Regions from separate parts of the Shewanella psychromarinicola genome, predicted to be linked through region 3. Evidence: predicted binding sites of a transcription regulator. Region 3 holds the regulator's gene; each other region holds the start of a gene.
The links. The regulator sigma-54, encoded in region 3, starts transcription at its own class of promoters, with help from an activator protein. The targets are predictions, from matches to a motif close to GTTGGCACGNNNNTNGNNT.

Region 1 (3,230 bases), 2.2 Mb from region 3:
TGACAGCATTTATAAAATCCATAAGAGAAGTGACTATTGTTTCAAGCTCTATAGGTAAACTGTCTTGTTCAAGATCTGCTGCAAAGTCGTTAGACGAAGAGCTTGTCAGCATCTCGACTAAAGAGTGTCTGTCTATTGGTAGGGGAAAAGATGGATTTTCTTGGCTCATTACAGACGACTTCTATTTAATCTATAAATAGGGAAATCTATTATAAATAGAGCGAAAAGTCTACAACTGAGGTTAACTGAGTGAAATGGACATTATTCGAAATGGTTATAACAAAAAGTGCTAAAAAAGCACATTCCTGTGGTGGCACAGGGGCGGCACAGGATTTGAGAAAATCTGTAACCTATTGAATTTAAAACACAAATAGCTCTACTTGGTCTCCCCACAGGGACTCGAACCCCGATCGGCCGCTTAGGAGGCGGCTGCTCTATCCTGTTGAGCTATAGAGAGACTCAGTGATTATACTGAGTTTAGAGTCGAATTAAACCTTTTAAATTTAATTGCTTGATTAATAACCAACTAATTCTTAACCATCCCTTTTGTTCTGGTCTATTTATTCAGCATCTATTTGTTAACGAGCTATTTATTAACGAGCTATGTCTTAACTCTCTATTTATTAAAAGTCTCTTTGTTAAAAGTCACTTCTCTTAGACTTTAATGCTTATTGGCCTAATTCTTAATGGCAATGTCATTCAGTTGAATGTTATCTGCACTGTCTATGCCCTCAAGCATTGCCGTTGAACTGTCTTCGGTGACTTGTTCGATGACCACAGTGGCACGACTTTTAGTGGCGATGGCGCGCATAGAATTAAATCTATCTGGGATATTTTTTTGCAGTACGATTTGGAATTTATCACCCATTTTAACGCCGTTTTTTCGTCCTAAATTAATGATAATGCGGTCCCCTTGCCTGGCGACAATTTGGCCTAATAATGGCCGACAGTTTAATTGTTTATCCAGTGATATCACGCTTTGTTGAAAAATATCACTGATAGCCTGACCATAAGATGAACGCCAAAAACGTTGGTTAGCAGGTGATACTGTTTCTTGTCTTTCAAATTCCCAAGGCGCTGATGTTGCGAAAGACTCTGTCCATACCTTTTCACCACTGATGCCATGGTAAAGGGTTAATTTAAAGATAAATTGCCTTAGCGGATCATCATCGATCAACCCCATATAACTGCTTTGCACGGGCTCGGTGGAGATATCAATAATTTCGGGTTGCAGCACATATTGGCTGTCGGTGATTTCACCTAACCAACTGGGTATGCGATAACCTTTAAAGTTAACCAACTGATTGGTGTTATCAATTTTTTCATCGGCATGTAATCGTACAAAACTGTATCGCGATTGCGCGTTGATAACCTTGCCTAATTGTTCGGTGATCCGTTGCTCAAAGTGTGCTAATTGGCCATAACGTAGCTGTTCGCGCTCTTGCAAATAGGATTGCGGCAACATAATGGCGGCTTTGAGGGATTGGCTTTTACATTGTCCATCGAATGCTTGTTCACTGAGATCAAGCTGTAAAACCACTGTAATCATGTGTTCACTGATCATTTCACTCATTAATTCAACGTTATTAGCCGATCCCATGCGCTGAATTTGAAAGCTATCTTGAGTGAGTCGCCCTTGATTGACTTGTTGTTCGCTGGAAAAGTTAACCCCGGCTTTTAAACTGGCATAGTTTAATGCCTGACTGATGGCCTCTTCGCGGGCTTTATCAATATCGCCATTAACAATTTTAGCCTTGCCAGTAACTTCCATTTGCTCTGCCAATACCGACGGAGAAACACACAAGGCACTCAGCCATAGCATGGCTATTGCAGCAAGATGACTGAAGCTTTTAATTCGGTTAACAGGGCGGTGTCGGATCAACATACTTTGTCCTAATGTCAAAAAATCGTCAATTTTGCACAATTGTGTAAATTAAGCTTACTCTATGTTTATTTAAAGCAAGAATTATGCCGACTACCTATATTGGTGGGTATTCTCTATGTTGTTCAATTACAGTAAAGCTTTTAGCGCATTTGCCGATATAAGGGTACAAATAATAAAGAGTAAACAATTGACCTTAGTTATCGATGACAAAGGCGATTAAATGACTCATTTATATTAAGACTTGCAGCATGATTTGTTAGAGGAATTATTATGATTAACAGGCTTTTTATCCCCACTGTCATGCTGGCGTCGTTATCGTTAGCGGCATGTACCCAAACGCCTAATGCTGCCAGTAACCTTGCCTTTAGTAACAATGGTAACTATATCAAAGTGGCTGATGAAGATGAGGTTTATCGGGATAAGCTCACTTATGATATTCAAGCCGCAGGATTATCACCTAAAGGCCAGGTGAATGTATGGGCAGAAAAACTGGTCAACGAATTAGTGTTACAAAATGACGTATTACGCCCTGATCAACCACTGTTAATTACCACGCCGGTAATGACCAGCGATTTAAATGTAACCAATGAGTTAGCATTACAGTTACAGCAAGGATTACTCACAGCGTTTCACGCTCATGAATTTAATTTAGTCGATTTAAACGTGGCGACTAATTTACGCGCAACCGAACAAGGCGAGTTTATGCTGAGCCGAAATTGGGAGCTATTGCGAACAGATTTGCCCGTGTCACACGTATTAGTGTCAACCATGACCCTAACACCTGAAGGGATTGTATTTAACGCCCGAGTGGTAAATATAACCAATAATAGGGTCCTTTCTGCGGTGCAGTCATTTGTGACGGCATCGAGCTTGTCAGGTTATTTGCAGCCTTCTGAAATAATCGAGTCGCGCGATGGTTTGCTGTATCGCCACCAAAAACGAGGCGACAGTCGTTACACCGTATTAGGAGATAAGCAATGAAATCTATGATGTTAGTTATGTTATTGCTGCTAACGGGCTGTATGAGCCATGGTAAAAATGTTCAGTTGGAAAACCCCGCGCCGGCTGCGTTTCCAACCTTAACCGCTATTGGGTATGCACCACTGGCAACGCAGCCCAGCAAGGAGCCATCACACCGTATTTTAATGGCGATGCAGGCATCAAAAATTGCCGCCTACCGTGAGTTAGCGGAACAAGTTTATGGCCAACAAATATCTGCTAGCAGTAACGTTAGTGAGTGGTTATTAACTGATGACAAGGTTAAGTCCAGTGTTAGCGGCATTATCCGCGGCGCAAAGGTGGTAAAGACCTACCCTGCAGGTGAATTTTATGTCACTGAACTCGA
Region 2 (3,230 bases), 2.3 Mb from region 3:
AATTTCCGCGCTATTATCCTTTGGGCGAAGACTCAATATGTATTCAAGGAACGTTTGATGCAAATCGCGATGAAATAGTGTTCTGGCAGCCTGTTAAACGGGATAATGCAGCTGATTTTAGCAATGTGGAGCATGCATTAAATATTCAGTTACACCAAGATATTCATGCATTTTATGGCCAATATTTTTCAGCACCATTACCGTTTACGGCCTCGTTTGGCGACGGTGAATTAATTCAAGCGTGGAATCAAGCCGACTTTGAGAATTTGCAACAAAATGTAATTGGCCATTTGATCATGAAACAAAAGCTTAAACAACCATCTACTTGGTTTATTGGTGTAACAGGTGATGATGATCAAATGCTAACGGTAAACAACGATGATGGCAGTGTATGGATCGAAATACCAGGCCAGAAACAAAGCACTCAAATTGCGCCGTCATTAACTGAATTTCTGCAGCAACTATCTCCACTGATAAAACCGCCGGTTAAACCGATTGAAGAAACTGAGATTGTTGCCGATCATCCGGGTATCTTGCAGCGGATCAAAACCATGTGGCAATCGTTACGCGGTAAACAATAATATATACACTTTGAAATGGCAGCAAAACACATCGTTCAGTCTTTGAATGATGTGGTTACTGAGTGTTTTAATCTGCTTATTGATGATCCCAAGATAAATTCGACACTATGCGGCAGGGTTCACAGCGAAAATGGAATAGATCTAAAAGCGGTTGTTCCAGCTTCCAAGCCTGTGAGCCACAACGTGGACACTCCCTGTTCATTTCGCTTTCTAATGACTCGCCACCCACACGGTATAAGTAATAATAGGTGGGGATGTTAGTTAAATATTCTATCCTGCCACGTAAATCCCAACCGCGTCTAAATAGGTCACTGTCTGTCCGAGTTATTTCATCTAATGCTGCAAACTCAGCTTTTGTAGCTGCTGCCATTTGCAGTTCATCACACGCTTGCCATTCTGTTTGCCATTTTATGATGCGTTTATGATCGCCATTAAAAGTTGCTGGCAGTTGATATAAAGGTATTGGCAGCAGATTATCGCCATTGCGAAGCGGTGAACACATATGCACATAACTGGTATACAACACCTGCCATGACGGGGCGTCGGTATTACTGGCTTCAGAGTTGATGTCTTGGCCGATGAATTTTTCTCTAGGCGCCAATAGTTTGGCTGCCGTCAAGCCTGCTAATGTCACTTTTACCCAAGGGCTATTATAGCGATTAGCCAGACTGGTTTTTTCGGGTAATAACAAACGAGCCCTAAATTCGCCGTCATTAAAGGCGACCGCAAATTCACGTCCAAGAATTTGTCCATTAGCCCGAAGAGCTTCAAGAAACGCATTAATGGCTTTTTCTGCCGCCTCAATGGTGGTGTCGGCAAAACATTCAAAACGCAGTTCGAAGACAAACATTTATTGGTCGACCTTATTATTAATTATATTGCTTTGGACGACCTGGTTTGCTAATTGGCGTTCTAGCTCAGCGACTCGTTGGCTCAGCTGATTAATCTGTTGTTGCATGGCGATAACCTGTTGGGTGACTTGAGCGATAGGATCGGGTTGCTCATCAGTTGGCACATCTGCCATTGATTGCATGTCCGTTAATTCTGCTATGTGCTGCCATTCAGATTTAGGTAACGCTTTAAATTGCTGTAAACCTTGGATCAGGATTGGCATTGAAATTCGATTACCTAAGCGACTTTTTATCAGCGCTAAACTGGGAGTATGTCCATTGTTGGCAATCGATTTAGCTGCTGCAAGCACCTGTTCAATTGGACTCATTGTTGGTGAAATTCCTTAATGTTTTATAGTGAGATTAACTAACGCATGTGATATTAAAAATAAACCCATATAAATCAATATATTAATTGTGGCACGATTTTGGCTTAAAGACTATGTAAATACAATTCGGATTATATTTTAACAAAAAGGACGCAACATGAAATTAAAACTTATCGCAGCAGGATTAATTGGCGCAACATCACTGATGTTAAGTGGTTGTGTGATCAGTGTTGGTGGTCATGAATCGGGTAAAAGTGCTGACTATTGGCAAGAGCAACAGGATGAAAATCGTCAACTAATTACCAAATTGTCTATGGGAATGAGCAGTGATCAAGTGACAACCCTGATGGGCATAGCAGATTTCAGCGAAGCTTATGCTAAGCCGACTCAGGACCGCGCCGAGCAGTCTATCAAAGTGTTGTTCTATCGCACCCAATGGGCTGAAGGTGATGGTAAAACAACTAAAGACGAATGCACGCCAATTGTGTTCCGAGACGACGTTTTAGTGGGCTGGGGTGACGCCGCCTATAAACAAATTTAGTCATTGAGTCACGTCATCTGACATTAACAATCAATTACGCTTCAGCTCGCATCATCACGTCCAATTGGTCAATCACTTCTGACCATTGGGCGTCTTCTAATAATGCCTCTTTTAAAAATGCTTTTTGAGCTGGGTTCCAGCAATTAGCATCAGTGATTAATGTGTGCTTATCAAGTTTATTTTGGATAACAAAGTCATCGATCCCCTCTTGATGATGAGGCAAACCTAATTGCTTAAATAAGTGACTTAGATCATTTAATGTTGTGTCCATTTGATGCATTCCTTGTAATGGTTAAGTCGATAAATTCAGTATCAATCTTGATGACAAAAAATGCAAACAACTGTCGTATATAACCGTTTTGTAGGTCAAACGCATAAACAAAACTTGTAGATTGTTTCAAACTTGTTAAATTAAGTTCAGAGAGTTAATCAACAAGGAATAATAATGGACAATAACACCTTGGAAACCCTACGTGCAGTGTATTTAACCGCTGAAGACATACGGGTTGCAGCTTCCATTCTCTATAATGCTTATCATGATGACCCTTATTTTATCGAGGTACTCGGCCAACAAGATACTCAACAATATGAACAAAAACTTCGTGCCGCTATTCGTGAAGAGTTAAATGAATTATGGCAACAAGAACAACCTTTGATTGGCCTATTTGACGGTGACCGTTTAATCGGTGTTGCGTGTGTTATTACTCAACAAGTGCCGCTGGGCGAGGGACGTTATTGGCATTGGCGTTTCAAAATGATGTTAGGGACTGGCTGGAAATCAACTCAGGGATTAATGCAAAAAGAAACCTGTATTTTAGAACATCTTCCTTCTCAAAAATGCGGAATTTTACAATTTATTGCCTTATCACCTAATGAGCAGCATAAAGGT
Region 3 (3,230 bases):
CAAACATAAAATCCGCTTCAGTCGGCATGCCGTGCTTAAAGCCAAAAGACTCAAAGTTAATGACCAATTCTTTATCGACACTGCCTAGTAGTATTTGCCTAACTTGGTCGCTTAACTCGTAGATATTTAGCGCCGAAGTGTCAATGTAATGGTCAACAATTTTTGCGGTAGGCTCAAGTAAACGGCCTTCTAATTTGATCGCTTCTTGCAGTGAAATATGATTTTTAGATAACGGGTGCAATCGGCGTGTTTCGCTGTAGCGTTTAAGTAACACTTTATCATTGGAATTTAGAAAGAAGCTGATAATTTCAGTGTCATGTTCAAGTAGGGCTAATTGGTCTTGAAGCACTTTGCCTTGTTCAGCAATGTTGCGGACATCAACACTAATCGCAACTAAATCATTACTGCCCTTGAGCTGAGCGAGTAATGTGCCAATGAGGGGTAGAGGCAAATTATCGACACAATAATATCCTAGGTCTTCTAATACTCTTAAGGCAACGGATTTCCCTGAACCTGAACGTCCCGATACTATGACAAGTTTCATGCAGTTATAACCCGATAAAGTTCTGTTGCGTTGTGGCTTTTGCGAAGCTGTTTCAATATTTGCTTATCGCTGAGCTTTTTAGCCATACTCGATAACGTGCCTAAATGTTGTTGGCACTGGTCTGCAGGTACTAACAAAGCAAATAAAATATCCACGGGCTGCTTATCAATTGCATCAAAGGCAATGGCTTCTTCACATTTAACAAATATCGCGATGGGGTGATCGATGGTCGTTAATCGACCATGAGGTATCGCAATGCCATTTCCTATACCTGTGCTACCCATTTTTTCTCTCGCTAATAGGCTTTCAAAAACCTCTTGCGAAGACAGGGTTGGATACTGGGCAGCGACTAAATTGCTGATGAGTTCCAGTACTTTTTTCTTACTGCCCGGTGTGGCACAGGTAGTGCATTCCGGCTGCAGAATGGTACAAAGTTCCATCGTTAGTGTTTTGTATACTTCTCTTTGTGTTTAATTACCTGACGGTCGAGTTTATCGATCAGGGCGTCTATTGCAGCATACATATCAGTATTTTCTGACATAGCAAAAATCTCTGCGCCATTAACGTGGATTTTGGCTTCTGCTTTTTGTTGTAATTTGTCTACATGGAGTACAACGTGTACATTATGGATCTGATCGAAGTGTCGTTCAAGCTTTGAAAATTTACCATTAACATACTCACGTAAAGATTCAGTTATTTCGACATGACGTCCAGTCAGATTTATATCCATAGAAAATCCTCCACAACCTTGTAGGTTATAAACTCTTACGTTGGTTTGAGGGCGGGATTAGCATTGCTTCTCGGTATTTTGCAATCGTACGACGAGCAACGTTTATGCCTTGTTCTGCCAGAAGTTGAGCCATTTTACTGTCACTCAATGGTTTTTTCTGGTTTTCTGCGGCAACCAGCTTTTTGATAAAAGCACGAATTGCTGTTGATGAGCATTCCCCGCCATCGTCAGTGCTGACATGGCTAGAGAAGAAGTACTTTAGTTCAAATAGTCCACGTGGGGTGTGCATATATTTTTGTGTGGTGACTCGTGAAATTGTCGATTCATGCATTTCTACTGCTTCAGCAATATCATTTAGCACCATAGGTTTCATGGCTTCTTCACCGTATTCAAAGAAGCCTTGCTGAAATTGCACAATGCAATTTGCCACTTTGAGTAGAGTATCATTGCGGCTTTCGATACTTTTAATAAACCATTTAGCCTCTTGCAAATGGCCTCGAATAAATTGACTGTCAGACTGATTTTTACTGCTTCTAGCCATGGCGGCGTATTGCTGATTAACGCCAATTTTGGGCATATTGTCTGGGTTTAACTCTACAACCCAACGGCCATTTTTCTTTAGTACCGTGACATCGGGAATAACGAATTCGTCATCGGTGGCGGTGATCAATAAGCCTGGACGAGGATTGAGTGATTGGATTAGGGTGATGGCGTCACGTAACTCATTTTCTTTTAGCTTAGTTTTGCGCATCAATAATCTAAAATCACGCCCAGCAATTAAGGTTAAATAGTCTTTGATTAGCAAACGGGCATTATCGATATGGGGTGTGGTGTTAGAGAATTGCGCTAATTGGATCAATAAACATTCACTTAAATCACGTGCAGCAACACCAACGGGATCAAAGTGTTGAATTCGTTTTAATACAGCTTCAACTTCATCTAACTCAACATTTTCGTCACCCATGGCTTCGAGAATATCGTCGGTACTTTGGGTTAAATAACCGCGTTCATCCACGGCGTCGATGATCGCTGTGGCAATGGCAAGATCGGTCTCTGAAAAGGGAGTGAGATTTTTCTGCCATTCTAAATGTTCATACAGACCTTCGGTGGTTTCACCTTGAAACGGCATGTCATCATCGCGCATGCTAGCACTACCTGAACCTGACATCGGCGAGGCGGTGTACACTTCATCCCATGTAGTATCCATGGCTAAATCATCCATGGTTTCTTTGGTCATAGATTCTGCTGTGTCGACTGTTGAGGTGTCTTTTTCAATATTGACAATGCTGTTGTCACTGAAGTCTGTATCAGCTTGGTCGCGATTTTCTTTTACGGGGTCTTTTGCTTCAGAAAACTCATCTTCTATTTCAAGTAATGGATTTGAATCCAATGCTTGTTGGATTTCTTGCTGTAGCTCCAATGACGATAATTGCAGTAAGCGAATGGCTTGCTGCAATTGTGGGGTCATGGTTAAGTGTTGACCCATTTTAAGTTGGAGTGACGCTTTCATTTACCGCTTATCCCTAGATGATTTCCATAAAAGTGACAATTTATAAAACTGTAATGGATTGTCACGTACATCAATGATGTTTAACGCTGTTTAGATATCGTTCAATCAAATGAGTTAGATAGACTAAAGGCCCGTAAAGTAACTATAGCTTGAATTGTTCACCTAAGTACACCGCCCGAACTTGTTGATTGCTCAATACCTCATCAGGTGTGCCTTCGGCAATTAAATTACCTTGGCTGACGATATAAGCTCGCTCACAGACATCTAACGTTTCACGTACGTTATGGTCGGTAATTAATACTCCTAGACCTCGGCTTTTAAGTTGTTGAATGATTTTTTTTATGTCGATGACAGAAATCGGATCAACACCAGCAAAGGGCTCATCGAGTAGAATAAATTTTGGATTGGCGGCTAAAGCGCGCGCAATTTCAACACGACGACGTTCA
Region 4 (3,230 bases), 2.4 Mb from region 3:
TTTTGCTTTTAGGCCCACAATCGTATCAAATCCGGCATCGGTAAGACGGGTGTGAATACGATCGACCGCACCGCCGTTCCAACCGTAGCTGCCAAAGGCACCGGCTTTTTTATCTTTAAAACGCAGGCCGGTGATCTCTTCTAGCATCCCAGCGACTTTCGGCATCATCACATTATTCATGGTAGATGAACCCACTAATATGCCTTTAGAGCGGAACACATTGGCTAAGATGTCATTTTTATCATGGCGGGCCACATTAAAGACTTTAACTGACACCCCAGGATCAACATCGTGGATCCCCTGAGCAATGGCATCAGCCATCATGCGGGTATTATTAGACATTGAATCATAAAAAATAGTGATCCTGTCTTCCTGATAATTATCTGCCCATTGCAGATATTGATGAATAATCTGGGTAGGGTCATCGCGCCACACTACGCCATGGGCGGTGGCAATAATATCAACTGGCAGATTAAAGCTCAGCACCTCGTTAATTTTAGCGGTAACCAGTGAGCTAAACGGAGTTAAAATATTGGAGTAATAACGTAAACATTGGTCCATCAATTCAATCTGATCAACCTCATCGTTAAACAGATGCTCATCGCAGTAATGTTGACCGAATGCATCGTTACTAAACAATACGGCATCCTCGGTTAGATAGGTCATCATACTGTCTGGCCAATGCAGCATAGGCGTTTCAATAAACACCAACTGCTTGCCGTTACCGATATCTAGCGTGTCGCCGGTTTTGACAATATTGAAATGCCACTCTGGATGATGATGTAAGCCAGTAATGGAATCGATAGCATTTTCGGTACAGTAAATCGGGGTATTAGGGATTTTAGCCATCAGAGCCGCTAACGCGCCTGAATGATCTTCTTCAGCATGATTAATAACAATGTAATCAATCTTATCTAGGTCAATTTCCATCTCAAGATTTTGAATAAACTGCAGGCTGAAGCGATGATCAACGGTATCGATTAAGACATTTTTTTGCTCACGGATAAGGTAACTGTTATAACTCGTCCCTTTGGTTGTTTTATATTCAGTGCCATGAAAATCCAATATTTCCCAATCACGTTGGCCAACCCAGTCGATATTATTTTTAATGTGAATTGTCATATTTACACCTGTATTAAATTGAAAAGTTACAAATTCATAAAGTTAAATATTTTAATGCAGACTGCATGCCAACTAGTTAAGTAACTGATTAATTGGGTAATTATTTAAATTAAAGTTTAGTCGTTGTCATATTAACAACTCTAAAAGGTGTCTTAATAACACCCACGTGTCAAAATGACACGTTCAAGGTAGTGTCCTCTCAAGAGTCTAATAAAGACCTGATCACTGGCCGCCTAGTCTTTGGTCACCCTTACTTGCTTGGCGGTAATGAATCATGGCTAGACCAAGACACATGATAGTGAGCTAGACGAGACTCCTTATGGTAATAACCGTGAGTAAGCAGGCCGCTTTTCTGATGTAAACCTGAAACATTGCTCAGAATTCATTATGTAATGTTAATTATCTAGAGCTCACGCTATTGAAAAAGCCCCCCAATTGAGTACCTGAATAGTCCTAAAATGTATCGCAATAAATGCTGAAAGAGGCTATGTTATTGATTAAAGTAATAGCTTGGCTAATTTGTTAAGCTTGGTCAGCAAGGAGTAGAGTTGCTCGATAATGTGAGGTGATGATATTCCTCATTTTCATTTAACATGTTAAGTGCTGGCAAGTCTCATACAAAGTGCGATGGTTTTTATTGGATTCTAAGGATGATTTACTAAAAAGGCTCAATCTTAGGGAATGTGCTATTCTTTTCTAGAAACGTGTCATTTTTTTGCTAGCGTACATAGACACGATCTCTAGCGCTAGGATAAAAAACTATTGGAATAAGTAGATTTAGCGGGGGTGAAACTAATTACAAGCACAATAGTCATGGGAATTATCATTGCAAGACAACAGCCAAGACAATTTATTGATGATAATCGGTTGAATATACCCACGCTGTGGAACGCTAACACAGCGTCCGGAGATTGATGTTAACTGGCGATGATACCAACGTCGCATGGAATTATTTTTGCTTAAGAAATAAAAGTGTTATCTATGGTGGATGACTAACTTCCGCACAATAAGTTTAGTCGCCAAGAAGTGATCAAGCTTTACCCTAGTCGCTGGCAAATTGAACTGTTATTCAATGAATTTAAAAGTGATAGGATACCGAAAAAAGTTGTTACGCGTCAGCCACTTTTAGTCGAGGGGTTGATCTGGGAGAGCCTGCTGAGTTTGCCGATAAAGCGTGATATCGACCGTGTCGCTCAGCGGCGGTTTAAAATGCAATTATCCCAGCTATAAATGGCCAAAGTAATGCAATCTTGGTTTGAGTGGCTATTAAATCGCTACTAGGAAATTAATCAACAGAAGGTTTATGGAGGGATAACATTTATCACGGCAAATATCTGTCGAGGTTGAGTGTTAAATAATAATATAAACAATGGTTTGTGGTCAGTTCTGGAATATTTAAATGCTTAAAGTCCAGTGTATGTGCTAACAGTAAAATACTGCGATGTGTGCACCACAACTGTGTTATAAGGAAATTATTCATTATGCTTAAACTTACATTGGTTTTAGTCACGAAGTTGACCATTCAGAGTAGAGCCTTTGCTGATCTTTTAAAGACGAGTCTAGATTGTGAGACCCGATTTATTAGTAATGAAATGGAACTGGAGAACCTCGATAGAGCATTAAATCCATTATTACTTGTTGATGTGGCTAACCTACCCAATATTGACGATCGTTGTTGGCAAATCCAGTTTGATACGAATCTTTCTCAAGTGCATATCGTTTTACTCAATACTTCTAAAAAATTCGATAAACAAGACTTACTCGATTGGCCAAATTGTTGCGGTATTTTTCCACAATCATCTTCACTGGTTTTATTGCTACAGGGGATGCGAAAAATTCTCGCCGGTGAATATTGGTTACCAAGAACTATGATGTGCCAGTTACTGCAACACTACCGAAAAGAAGATATACATCCTGAACAACCTATGGTCTCCCTCACTCGCCGTGAGTGCGATGTACTTAGATTAGTGACTGAATGTAAATCCAACATTGATATTGCCAATGCACTATTTGTGAGTGAGCACACGGTCAAATCACATCTTTATAAAGTATTTAAGAAAACGGAAGTTAAAAATCGTACCCAGGCAGCGAATTGGGCAAAGGATAAC

Region 1: the regulator sigma-54 is predicted to act here: its motif matches at 1,958-1,976, upstream of EGC80_RS20555 (flagellar assembly protein FlgT).
Region 2: the regulator sigma-54 is predicted to act here: its motif matches at 1,888-1,906, upstream of EGC80_RS20115 (DUF3192 domain-containing protein).
Region 4: the regulator sigma-54 is predicted to act here: its motif matches at 1,177-1,195, upstream of norV (anaerobic nitric oxide reductase flavorubredoxin).

Annotation. Positions count from the first base shown of each region.
Region 1 covers NZ_CP034073.1:4,730,457-4,733,686, forward strand. The annotation lists gene EGC80_RS20545 (hypothetical protein) at 1-169, opposite strand, end outside; tRNA gene EGC80_RS20550 (tRNA-Arg) at 382-457, opposite strand; gene EGC80_RS20555 (flagellar assembly protein FlgT) at 677-1,885, opposite strand; gene EGC80_RS20560 (FlgO family outer membrane protein) at 2,156-2,866, shown strand; gene EGC80_RS20565 (LPP20 family lipoprotein) at 2,863-3,230, shown strand, end outside.
Region 2 covers NZ_CP034073.1:4,626,188-4,629,417, reverse strand. The annotation lists gene syd (SecY-interacting protein) at 1-581, shown strand, start outside; gene EGC80_RS20125 (Zn-ribbon-containing protein) at 658-1,431, opposite strand; gene EGC80_RS20120 (hypothetical protein) at 1,432-1,800, opposite strand; gene EGC80_RS20115 (DUF3192 domain-containing protein) at 1,958-2,341, shown strand; gene EGC80_RS20110 (DUF2789 domain-containing protein) at 2,376-2,612, opposite strand; gene EGC80_RS20105 (GNAT family N-acetyltransferase) at 2,787-3,230, shown strand, end outside.
Region 3 covers NZ_CP034073.1:1,838,100-1,841,329, forward strand. The annotation lists gene rapZ (RNase adapter RapZ) at 1-544, opposite strand, end outside; gene ptsN (PTS IIA-like nitrogen regulatory protein PtsN) at 541-984, opposite strand; gene hpf (ribosome hibernation promoting factor) at 987-1,274, opposite strand; gene EGC80_RS07950 (RNA polymerase factor sigma-54) at 1,300-2,784, opposite strand; gene lptB (LPS export ABC transporter ATP-binding protein) at 2,927-3,230, opposite strand, start outside.
Region 4 covers NZ_CP034073.1:4,259,924-4,263,153, reverse strand. The annotation lists gene norV (anaerobic nitric oxide reductase flavorubredoxin) at 1-1,122, opposite strand, end outside; gene EGC80_RS18610 (LuxR C-terminal-related transcriptional regulator) at 2,604-3,230, shown strand, end outside.